DNA from 3 places in the Georgenia sp. 311 genome. Region 2 is predicted to be linked to each of the others. Evidence: riboswitches for the same ligand, from Rfam matches in the RefSeq annotation. Region 2 holds a riboswitch; each other region holds the start of a gene.
The links. Region 2 has a riboswitch for S-adenosylmethionine ahead of FHE66_RS05265 (O-succinylhomoserine sulfhydrylase). Riboswitches for the same ligand answer to the same signal wherever they lie in the genome.

Region 1 (3,610 bases), on a different contig from region 2:
CGGGCGTCGGTGATGAAGTTGACGGTGCCGAACCCGACCTCGGGGAAGGAGCAGCCCACGACGATCCCGTCGAAGATGCCCGGGTAGTTGTCGGCCGTCTGGTGGGCCTGGTAGCTGCCGCCCGAGCAGCCGAACCCGATGGTGAAGTCCTCGCGCCCGTAGACCTCGATGAACTTCTCCTTGGTCATCGCGGCCGTCTCCGAGGCGAGCAGGTCGCTGCAGTTCTGCCCGAAGACGTTGAGGCTCGAGGAGACGACCGCGTACCCCTGGCCGAGCATCCACGCGTCGGTCACCCCGCCGGTCGTCTCGCCCTGGCGGAACCAGCCGCCGGTGCAGCCACCGCCCAGGGTGTAGATCGCCCGTCCGTTCCAGCCCTTCGGCCGGTGCGCGGGGGAGGGGTCCTTCTCGCGGAGCGGGTCGTGCAGCACCGTGTGCTGGTAGATCCCACGGTTGGCGGTGCCGGTCTCCATCCGGACGATGAACGGGACGCGCTCGCCGTCCGACGTCGTCGTGCGGGCGAGGTCGGCGGGGTAGCGGCGCGCGTCCGCCGGCCACGGCACGTACTCACCGCCCGTGGTCCGGTAGAAGTGGTCGACGCGCGTGGTCGTCGAGCAGTCCTCGTCGAGCGCCGCGCCGAGGTTGCCCCCGATCACCGGGAGCGTGAAGTCCTGCGTCTGGCAGATGAACGGCTGCTCGTGCGGTCCGGCGAACAGCGGGCCCTCGGCGGGGTGGTTGACCACCTCGACGCTCGCCTCCCGCCCGCGCGGTGCGGTGGCCGTGATCGTCTGCGCGCCGAGCTCGAGCCCGTCGACGACGCCGACGAGCGTGCGCCGGTCACCGGACCACTCGAGGTCGACGTCGCGGCGCTCTCCGTCCACCGAGATCCGCACGTGCGGTGGCGCAACTCCCGGCGGCGCCGAGATCTCGATCAGCGCGTCACCGCCGCTGACGAACTCAGGCAGGCTGGAGACCACCTCGATCTCCAGCGCACGCAGCGGCGGACCGTCGCGGCCTTCCGGCGGGTCGGCGTGGGCCGCGGCCGGCAGACCGGCCAGGACAAGTGCGGCAAGGACCGCATGGGCTGACTTCATCGTTGAACCCCCCGGTTTCATGTGCTTCCCTCATCGGAACCCAGCCTTCGCCCGCGGCGGCCGTCCTGGCCGCCGGGGCGGGCTGAGACCCGGATGCTATCGGCCGGGGCCGACACGGCGAGCCGGGGGAGCCGCGTCAGGTCGCGATGACCCCGTGGCCGGTGCCGAGGTGCGTGACGATGACGCCGGGCGCGCAGCGTGCCGGGACGGACGGGACCGGGCCCGCGCCGTCGTGCACGAGCACGTTGACGACGACGCGCCCGACGGCGAGGGCGTGCCACCGCTCGTTGACCATGACGGCCGTGCCGGGCGGGCACATGACCGACAGGTCGTGGTGGTGCCACACGGTGCACGACCCCTCGCCGCCGGGGTGGTCGACGACGGCGACGTTGCCCTCGTCGACCGAACGGACGACGCCGTCGCGCCACCCCTCCGGCGCGCTCTGGGCCTTCCCGGTGTGGATGTGGTGCATGAGGTGCCCGGGGCTGTAGCTGCGGCAGCAGGCGCCGACGGTGCACGGGGCAACGGTGGTCAAGGTGTCTCCTCGTCTCGCTCTTCCCGCGCCGGTCGGCGCGGGCGGGTCTTCCTCCGGGGGCACCGTGCGCGGGGCGCGGTTGCCGGACCAGCACGCCGGAGGGCGTGGCGCTGGTCCTCGTGACCTGGGCAGGACGGTAGCGGCAGGCACCGACATCGCCCGGCGCCGGCTCCGAGTGGCGGCCCTCCGGGTGATGCGCCAAGGTCTGCACTACTCCCGTAGACGACTGCGGGCCCACCTGCTCTGACATCGAAGGAATATCCCCCCATGCGCCGCAAGCACGTCCTGTTCCTCTCCTCCCTCGCCCTTGCCACCATCGGCCTCACCGGCTGCGGCGACGACTCGGCCGACGGTGAGGCCACCGAGCCCACGACGGCGGCCGAGGAGGCGACGACGCCGGAGCAGCCGACGACCCCGGAGCCGGAGGAGACGACCCCGGCCGAGGAGAACAGCGCCGGGAGCGAGACCGACAGCGCCGCGGGCGCCGACCTCGGGGCGAGTGACCCGGGCCCGGCCGCCGAGGGTGCGGTCATCCCCGCCGAGGCCCTGGCCACGCCCCCGGAGGCCATCGGTCCCTACACGCTCGGGGAGGCCACCGGCCCCGCCCGCATGTACAACGACGAGAGCTTCACCGTGATGATCGCGGTCGACAGCAACGTGCTCAGCTCGCCGTACGAGTCGCTGGTGGAGTACATCGAGACCGACAACACGGCCGCTGGCACCGGGAGCTGTGGCACCAACGAGTCGGGTAGCTCGATCACCTGCTACCAGCGCACGGCCGACGGCGTCATCACCGTCACCGCGACCCCCGAGCAGATGAGCCTCGAGGACATGGTGGTGTTCGTGAACCACTACGCCGACCAGGCCGGCGCGGCCTGACGCGGAGTGGTGCGCTCAGAACTGTGTTGCACCGGGCCTGGGGAGTCCTGCCCTAGACAGGCGGGCCTCTCCAGGTCCGGGTGCCGCAGCAGGCCGCGATCGAGCCTCGCGCACAAAGGCGGGTGGAGGCTATCTCTTCTTGCCCAGGCCGGGTGAGCCGGCACTTAGCGGCCGGAAGTTCGATCGAGCTAACTGTCGCTCGAGTTCTGCGTTGGCCTCGCGGCGCCGCTGCCGACGCTCCTGCTCGGTCAGCTGGGATATCGGCGTGGGAGTGAATGCCTTGAGGTTCGCCTTGTTCGGACGCGGGAGCTTTCCGCGCTGATCCGAGTAATAGTGCTTCACGCACTGTGGGCACTTCTGGACGAGCGTCCACGCGCCGGCAGGTAGCGACCCGCGAAGGGCAGTCGCTCCGCACCTCGCCTCGGACTGCTCCCGCTTTCGGGACAGGTGCCACACGCCAGCCGGGTCGATCTTCCACCTTTTGTAGGTCACAGTTGCTCACTATGCCCCAGCCGCACCAGACATTGGGCGGGCGAGTTGAGGCCTAGCTTGCGCACTCACGTCCACTCGCTGCGGGGTGCTCGGGGTCGGCCAGGTGCAGATCGACAGGGCACGCAGACACCCTTCCCGCTGTGCCAGGGCTCAGTGCGACTAGTGGTTCAGTCGGGCTCGCCGAGGGTGACGGCGACGACAGCGTCCCGCAGGCGGACATCGTCGGTGCTCAGGCCGTTCAGTACCTCGTCCAGGGCGACGCCGGTCTGCACGATGCGATCGATCCCGTCAGTCGCCCCGGCCCTCCGCCGCGTCACGAAGACCTTGCCGTAGTCGGGAGCGTCCAGTGGCCGGTGCACGCTGGCGTTCTCTGCGACGGCCGTCGGCCCGAACTCCAGGAAGATGTCGGGCTGCGGGTCGGCGCGCCGGAGCTCCACGCACCATTCCCACTGCCCGACGAAGGGCGTCCGGACCGCCTCGATCCGCCCCGCGGCTGTGGCTCCGAGCTGATCGGTGAGCGTGCTCTGCGCGTAGTGCCGAAGACTCCTCTTCACAGCCGCGAGCGTCCTGCGGCCCTCGTCGAACTGGCGCTTGGCGTGCAGGGCGAGCAAGT
Region 2 (3,610 bases):
TCGCGCGCGCCGACCCGCCCCACGAGCTCGTCCTGCGCAAGCTCGGGCCCGTGCTCCTGGGGACCTCGACGATCACCGTGTCCCCCGCCGCGGGCGGCCGGTCACGCGTGACGTGGACCTACGACGCCCACCTGCGCGGCCCCGTGCCCGCCCCCGGCGTGCTCAACCCCGTGCTCGAGGCGATGGCGGCCGTGGCGATGTGGCGGATGGCCCGCTGGGTGCGGCGCACCCGGCCGGCCGGCTGACCCGCCTCAGGCCGCCGGCCGGCGCACGGCGCGCACCGCAGCGAGCGCCTGGTCGAGGTCGGCGCGCAGGTCGGCGACCTCCTCCAGCCCCACCGACAGCCGCACGGTCGCGTCGCTGATCCCCACCCGGGCACGCCCGTCGGGACCGAGCCGCCGGTGCGTCGTCGTCGCCGGGTGGGTGACCAGCGACTTCGCGTCGCCGAGGTTGTTGGAGATGAGCACGAGGCGCAGGGCGTCGAGGAACGCGAACGCCTCGGCCCGGCCCGCCGGACGGCCGTCGACGACGAGGTCGAACGTCACCACCGTGCCGCCGCCGCTCATCTGGGCCCGGGCGAGCGCCGCCTGCGGGTGGGAGTCGAGGAAGGGGTAGTGGACGCGACCGATGCCGGGCCGGGTCTCCAGCCACCGGGCGAGATCGAGGGCCGCGGCGCTCTGCGCGCGCACCCGCAGCGGCAGCGTCTCCAGGCCCTTGAGCAGCACCCACGCGTTGAACGGGCTGAGCGTGGGCCCGGTGTTGCGCAGCACGAGCCGCAGCGGCCCGTGGACGAACTCGCGGCTGCCGAGCACCGCGCCCCCCATCGTCCGACCCTGCCCGTCGATGTGCTTGGTCGCCGAGTAGACGACGACGTCGGCGCCCTGGGGCAGCACCCGCTGGAGCACCGGGGTGGCCAGGACGTTGTCGACGACGACCGTCGCTCCCGCGGCGTGGGCGAGCGCGCTCACCGCGGCGACGTCGACGACGTCCTGCATCGGGTTGGACGGTGTCTCGAAGAAGACGACGTCGGCCGGGGTGGCCAGGGCCCGCCGCCAGTCGGCGAGGTCGTGGGCGTCGACGTAGTCGGTGACCACGCCCCAGCGGGCGAGGAGGTCCTCGAAGACCGTCACGGTCGAGCCGAACAGGGCGCGGCCGGCGACGATGCGCGAGCCGCTGCGCACGAGGGCGGCGAGGGTGGAGAAGACCGCGGACATGCCCGAGGCGGTCGCCAGGCACGCCTCGGCCCCCTCCAGTGCGCGCAGCCGCTCCTCGAACGTCGAGACCGTCGGGTTCTCGTAGCGCGCGTAGGTGAACCGGTCGAGGGTGCCGTCGAAGGCCGCCTCGGCGTCCGCGGCGCCGTCGTAGACGAAGCCCTGGGTGAGGAACAGCGCCTCCGAGGTCTCCTGGAAGCCGGTGCGCGCGTGCCCGGCGTGGACGGCGCGCGTCGCCGGTCCCCAGGCCGGGTCGGGGTCCGGGTAGCCGCCGGGGCCGGGACAGGCGGGGCGGGCGGGGTCGGTGGCCATGGCTCCTCCATCGTTCCTGGCGGGAGCACCCGTGGACCGGGTTGCTGCAGCGTCGTCGAGCCAGGTCTCTCGGCTGCTCTGGATGGGTCGACCCGATGCTAGCCAGAGGCCCGGGGCGGGCCCGGGCGGCCACCTGGCCGGTCCCACCAGGTGGACCGATAAGGGCGACAGCCCGGCCTCCGTGGGACGGGGTGGCGCGCGGCATGGGCAGTTCTCCCCATGGTCAGGGCCGCACCCCCGAGGCGAGGATGACCGCGGGGGCACCGGCGCCCCGTGCGGCCCGGTGAGAAAGGTGGTCGCCATGTCTGCACAGACCGTCCAGCGCGCTCGGCGCCAGGCGCACAGCAAGGTTGCGCGCTTCCGGCTCGACGTCGCGGAGTGGACCGTGCTGCGCTCCGCGCTGCTCTCCCACGCCCCCGGCGCCGGCACGCCGGCCGGGTTCGAGCCCGAGTCCTTCGGCCTGGACCCCGACACCCCGCTCACCGACGAGCAGCGGGCGCGCGCCTGGGCAGGCCTCCAGCTGCGCGGCCTGGCCAGCCACGTCCCGGCGGAGGACACCGTCACCGCCCTCACCCCGCCGTGCGTCCTCGGCATGCTCCAGCTCCTGGAGTCCGAGGTGCGGGTCGACGTCGCCTCCTGGGCCGGTGACGTCGTCGTCAACCAGGCCGTCGCGTGGAGCGCCGGCCGCACGGCAGCCCTGTCCCGCCGCCGCCGGCAGGCGGGGGTCACCGACGGTGAGGCGGTGCTCGAGCAGGAGCCCGTCGTCGAGGTCTCGCTCTCCGCGGCCGGTGGCCTGCTCAACGAGGTCGTGCGGGCGCTGCCCGGCCCGACCGCCTCCTTCGGCCCCGAGCACCGCTCGCCCGTGCGCGTGGGCTGGCCCCAGTCGGCCGCGATCGCCCGGGCGATGCGTTCCGGGCGTCAGGACGTCGCCGCCCACCTCGCGGGCCTGCCGACCTCTGCCCTGTCGGTCCTCGGCTCGCTGGCCGGCGACGTCACCGGCGGCGCCTCGGTGAGCGCGGTCCGGCTGCGCGGCGCCGAGGCGCTCGCCTTCCGCGGGGTGTGGCTGTGGACCGAGGCCGACGTCGTCGAGCTCGTCGACGCCAGCTCCCACGCGGTGACCCTGCGCCGCTCGGACCTCGGCCAGGTCCGCCAGGAGCTGCTCTCCGCCCTCACCGGTCTGCTCCACGCCGAGGAGGTCCTGTGACGGAGTCCCTCACGGTCGGTGGGGGCGCGACCGGGGTCCTCGCGCGCGTCGCCGACATGCGGGCCACCGCCGACGTCCTGGACACCAAGGGCGACGTCGCCCGCAGCCTCGCCACGCAGGTCGCCGAGGTCGCGGTGCACGACGCCGTGCTCGGGTCCCAGGTCCTCTCACCTGTCACCGGAGCGCGGGTCCTCGGGGAGGTCGCCCAGGCCCAGCTCCCGCCCGAGGGGCTCATCTGGGTCGCGCTGGAGTACGAGGCCGCTGCCGTCTTCCTGCGCGGCGCCGCGACCGCCTACGAGGAGACCGACGCCGCCCTCGCCCGGCTCGCCGAGCTGCGCGACACCGCCACCGGGGTCGTGCTCGTCAACGCCGGGCTGCTCGGCGCCGGCGGGATCGCCCTCACCTCCCTCCTTCTCGACGTGCTGCCCGACCCGATGGCCGACGCCCTCACGCCCGACGCCTTCGCGGCCTGGATCGACGAGGTGGGCGAGGACCCGGCGGGCGCCGTCCTCGCGGAGCTGTACGACCACCCGTGGGCCACGGACTCGATCATCTCCGGGCTGCCGTGGGTGCTGGGCACCCAGGTCCCGCTCGTCCTCGGTGCGCTGACGCCGTGGACGTTCACGTCCGTCCCGCTCACCTACGAGCAGGTGGTCGCCGCGGTCATCGCCGGCGGCGGCCTGCTGGGGCTGCTGGCCGACGGCACGCCCGTCGTCACCCCCGAGCCGCACGACCCCCGCTACCCCACGCCCGAGTCCTGGCAGGCGGCGCTGGACGCGACGGCCGCCGACAGCCTCTCGGCCCTCTTCGACAACATCTCCGGCCTGGGCGACGGCGCGACCTCCGAGGTGCGCGTCACCGCCGTGCCCGACGGCGCGGGCGG
Region 3 (3,610 bases), on a different contig from region 2:
TCCAGGTCCTGCAGGCTGCGCACGAGCTGGGCGGCCTCGAGCTCGACGAGCTCGATGTCCTTCGGGTTGTCGGCGACGTCGAAGATCGTCGGGTCCTCGACGTCCGCGAGGGTGAACAGGCCCTCGGACTCGAGCAGCTCGAGCGCGCGCGCCTGGTTCGACGGGTCGTTCGGGACGCCGACCTGGGCGCCGTCGGGCAGCTCGTCCAGCGAGGTCACCGTCTCGGAGTAGATGCCGTAGGGCTCGATGTGGACGCCGTCGAAGTGGGCGAAGTCGTACCCCTTCTCGGCGACCTCGGCCTCGAAGTACGGCAGGTGCTGGAAGAAGTTCGCGTCGAGCTCACCCTCGGCGAGCTGGACGTTGGGCTGGACGTAGTCGGTGTACTCGATGATGTCGAGGGTGAAGCCGGCGTCCTCGGCGAGGTTCTCCTGGACGAACTCGAGGATCTCGGCGTGGGGGGTCGGGCTGGCACCGATGACGATCGTCGCGATGCCGCCGGACTCACCGGTGGCGGCGGCCGGCTCCTCCTCGGCGGTGTCGCCGCAGGCGGCGAGCGCGAGGGTGGTGACGGCGGCGAGCGCGGCGAGCCGCACGGGTCGGGTGGTGCGCATGGGTTGGGTCCTCTCGGTGGGGCTCAGCGGTGGTCGACGAGTCGCACGACCCGGTCCCCGAGCATCTGGATCAGCTGGACGAGCACGATGATCACGACGACGGTCACGACCATGACGTCGGTCTGGAAGCGTTGGTAGCCGTGGTTGACGGCGAGCGCACCGAGGCCCTCGGCCCCGAGCGCGCCGGCCATCGCGGAGTAGGAGATGAGCGTGATGACGGTGACGGTGACGCCGCCGACGAGCGCGGGCAGTGCCTCGCGGACGAGGACGCCGCCGACGATCCCGAGCCGGGAGGCACCGACCATCTGGGCCGCCTCGACCTTCCCCGGGGCCACCTCGCGCACCGCGTTCTCCACGAGCCGGGCGAAGAAGGGGATGGCGGCGACGGCGAGGGGGACGACGGCGGACCGCCACCCGTAGGTGGTCCCGGTGAGGAGCCGGGTGAGCGGCAGGATCGCGACCATGAGGATGATGAACGGGATCGAGCGCCCGACGTTGACGACGACGGACAGCACCGTGTTCAGCGCCGGCGCGGGGCGCAGGCCCCCGGGCGCGGTGACGACGAGCGCGAGGCCGAGCGGCAGGCCGAGGAGGATGGTGATGACGGTCGACAGCCCCGTCATGTAGAGGGTCTGGAGGGTCGCCTCGGGCAGCTGCTCGGTGATGACCCGGTTGGCGAGGGCGTCCTGCAGCCAGCTCACGGCGCCACCTCCTCGACGTGGACCCCGGCCGCGCGCAGCTCTCGCTGCGCGACGAGGGCGGCGGACACCGGGACGGACAGTCGCAGCCGGCCCACCCGGGTGCCGGCAAGGGTCTCGATGGTGCCGGCGGAGACGTCGGCCTCCTCGCCGAGCGCGGCGACGGCGGCGAGCACCCGGGCGGTGCTCACCTCACCGCCGAAGGACAGCTCGAGGGTGGCGCGGCCCTCCTCGCGCGGCTCGGGAGGCAGCGGGACGAGTGCGCGGGCCAGGCGGGTGCCGTGGTCACCGGCGACGACGTCGATCAGCCCGTGCTCGGCGACGCGGCCGTGGTCGAGGAGGCTGACCGAGTCGCACACCTCGCGGACGACCGCCATCTCGTGGGTGATGATGAGGACGGTGATCCCGAGCCGGTCGCGGACGTCGCGGATGAGCCCGAGGATCTGGCGGGTGGTGTCGGAGTCGAGCGCCGACGTCGGCTCGTCGCACAGGAGGACGGCGGGCTCGGCCGCCAGCGCGCGGGCGATGCCGACGCGCTGCTTCTGGCCGCCGGAGAGCTGGGCCGGGTAGGCGTCGGCCCGGTCGCCGAGCCCGACGAGCTCGAGCAGCTCGCGCACCCGCTCGTCGCGACGCTCGCGCGGCACGCGGGCGACCCGCAGCGGGTAGGCGACGTTGGCCGCCGCCGTGCGCGCCTCGAGCAGGTTGACGTGCTGGAAGACCATCCCGATGCGGCGCCGCTGGCGGCGCAGCTCCCGCTCACCGAGGCCGGCGAGCGGGACGCCGTCGATGCTCACGGTCCCGGAGGTCGGGCGCTCGAGGGCGGTGAGGCAGCGGACGAGGGTCGACTTGCCGGCCCCGGACTCCCCGACGATCCCGTGGATCGCGCCGCGCGGGACGTGGAGGTCGATGCCGTCGAGCGCGACGACCTCGCGGCCACCGCGGCTGCGGTAGACCTTGCGCAGGTCGGTCAGGCTGATCACGAGAGACGTCCTTCCATCGGTCCTGGCGGGAGCACCCGACGGATCGGGTTGCTGCAGCGTCGACGAGCCAGGTCTCTCGGCTGCTCTGGATGGTGGCCACATCGTAGGATCGCGAATCCGGGTCCTGGCAAGTGCGTCCGGCTGGCGAGACGCGCGTCTTGCCATCCGGGCGCCACCGGAGATGCCCGGCGAGCCGCCCCGGCCGCCTCCTGCTATAACCGCCTCATGCCGCCGCGCACCGACGCCCCGGCCCGCCGGCTGCGGACCGAGGTGTGGATCGTCCTCGGCCTGTCCCTCGGGCAGTCCGGGGTGTACGCCGTGGTCAACATCATCGCCCGCCTCACCGCCGAGGCGCCGCTGCGGCAGCAGACCACCGCGCTCAACCCCTCCCGCTCCCCGCGCCCCTACCTCGACCTCACCTACCAGCTGCTCAACATCGGGTTCGCGCTCGTGCCGGTCGCCCTCGCGCTCTTCCTCCTCAGCGAGCCCGGACGGCGCGCCACCAGCCGCATCGGTCTCACGTTCTCCCGCCCCTGGCGCGACCTCGCCGTCGGCGTCGGCCTCGCGGCGCTCATCGGGGTGCCCGGGCTCGGGGTGTACGCGCTGGGCCGCGCGCTCGGCATCACCGTCGAGGTGCAGGCCGCCACGCTCGACCAGTACTGGTGGACCGTCCCGGTGCTCATCCTCGCCGCGCTGAAGAACGCGCTCCTCGAGGAGGTCATCGCAGCCGGCTACCTCATCGAGCGGCTCGAGCAGCTCGGCTGGCGCCCCGCGTCGGTCGTCGCCGCGAGCTCGCTGCTGCGCGGTTCCTACCACCTCTACCAGGGCATCGGACCGGGCCTGGCCAACGTCGCCATGGGCGTCGTGTTCGCCGAGTACTACCGCAGACGACGGCGCACCATGCCGCTCGTCCTCGCCCACACGCTCATCGACGTCGTCGCCTTCGTCGGCTACTCGCTGCTGCCGGAGTCCGTGCTGCGGACCCTCGGACTCACCTGAACCGCCCGGAAGGGGCCACGCCCACCCGGCTCCCGCGTCTGCGCAGGCCGCACGTCCTAGAATCGGGCGCATGACGGAGCGGCCGGGCGACACCCGCACGCCCGCGCCCGGCGCCCCGGAGGCGCCCCGGCGCAAGGTGCTCCTCGTCGACCTCCCGGCCGTGCGCGTGCGCCGCCCGCGCGACCTCCTCGAGCTCGTCATGTCGGCGCTCGGGATCGGCGTCGTGCTCCTCCTCGCCGTCTACGCGCACGCGACGGCGATCGGGGTGACCGAGGACGTCCAGTCCGCCGCCGCGCTCGTCCTGCGCCAGATCCTGCTCCTG

Region 1: linked by a shared signal. The riboswitch ahead of FHE66_RS14510 (hypothetical protein) and the one ahead of FHE66_RS05265 (O-succinylhomoserine sulfhydrylase) in region 2 are both predicted to bind S-adenosylmethionine.
Region 3: linked by a shared signal. The riboswitch ahead of FHE66_RS07335 (methionine ABC transporter ATP-binding protein) and the one ahead of FHE66_RS05265 (O-succinylhomoserine sulfhydrylase) in region 2 are both predicted to bind S-adenosylmethionine.

Annotation. Positions count from the first base shown of each region.
Region 1 covers NZ_VDFS01000064.1:11,791-15,400, forward strand. Annotated here, with positions in the region: partial or broken gene FHE66_RS14505 (DUF6351 family protein) at 1-1,091, opposite strand, end outside; gene FHE66_RS14510 (hypothetical protein) at 1,228-1,626, opposite strand; SAM riboswitch class IV at 1,638-1,751, opposite strand; gene FHE66_RS14515 (hypothetical protein) at 1,894-2,505, shown strand; gene FHE66_RS14520 (PD-(D/E)XK nuclease family protein) at 3,165-3,610, opposite strand, start outside.
Region 2 covers NZ_VDFS01000029.1:18,633-22,242, forward strand. Annotated here, with positions in the region: gene FHE66_RS05260 (SRPBCC family protein) at 1-245, shown strand, start outside; gene FHE66_RS05265 (O-succinylhomoserine sulfhydrylase) at 252-1,523, opposite strand; SAM riboswitch class I at 1,528-1,612, opposite strand; gene FHE66_RS05270 (hypothetical protein) at 1,825-2,727, shown strand; gene FHE66_RS05275 (hypothetical protein) at 2,724-3,610, shown strand, end outside.
Region 3 covers NZ_VDFS01000038.1:98,070-101,679, reverse strand. Annotated here, with positions in the region: gene FHE66_RS07345 (MetQ/NlpA family ABC transporter substrate-binding protein) at 1-611, opposite strand, end outside; gene FHE66_RS07340 (methionine ABC transporter permease) at 635-1,312, opposite strand; gene FHE66_RS07335 (methionine ABC transporter ATP-binding protein) at 1,309-2,289, opposite strand; SAM riboswitch class I at 2,300-2,385, opposite strand; gene FHE66_RS07330 (CPBP family intramembrane glutamic endopeptidase) at 2,515-3,288, shown strand; gene FHE66_RS07325 (lysylphosphatidylglycerol synthase transmembrane domain-containing protein) at 3,359-3,610, shown strand, end outside.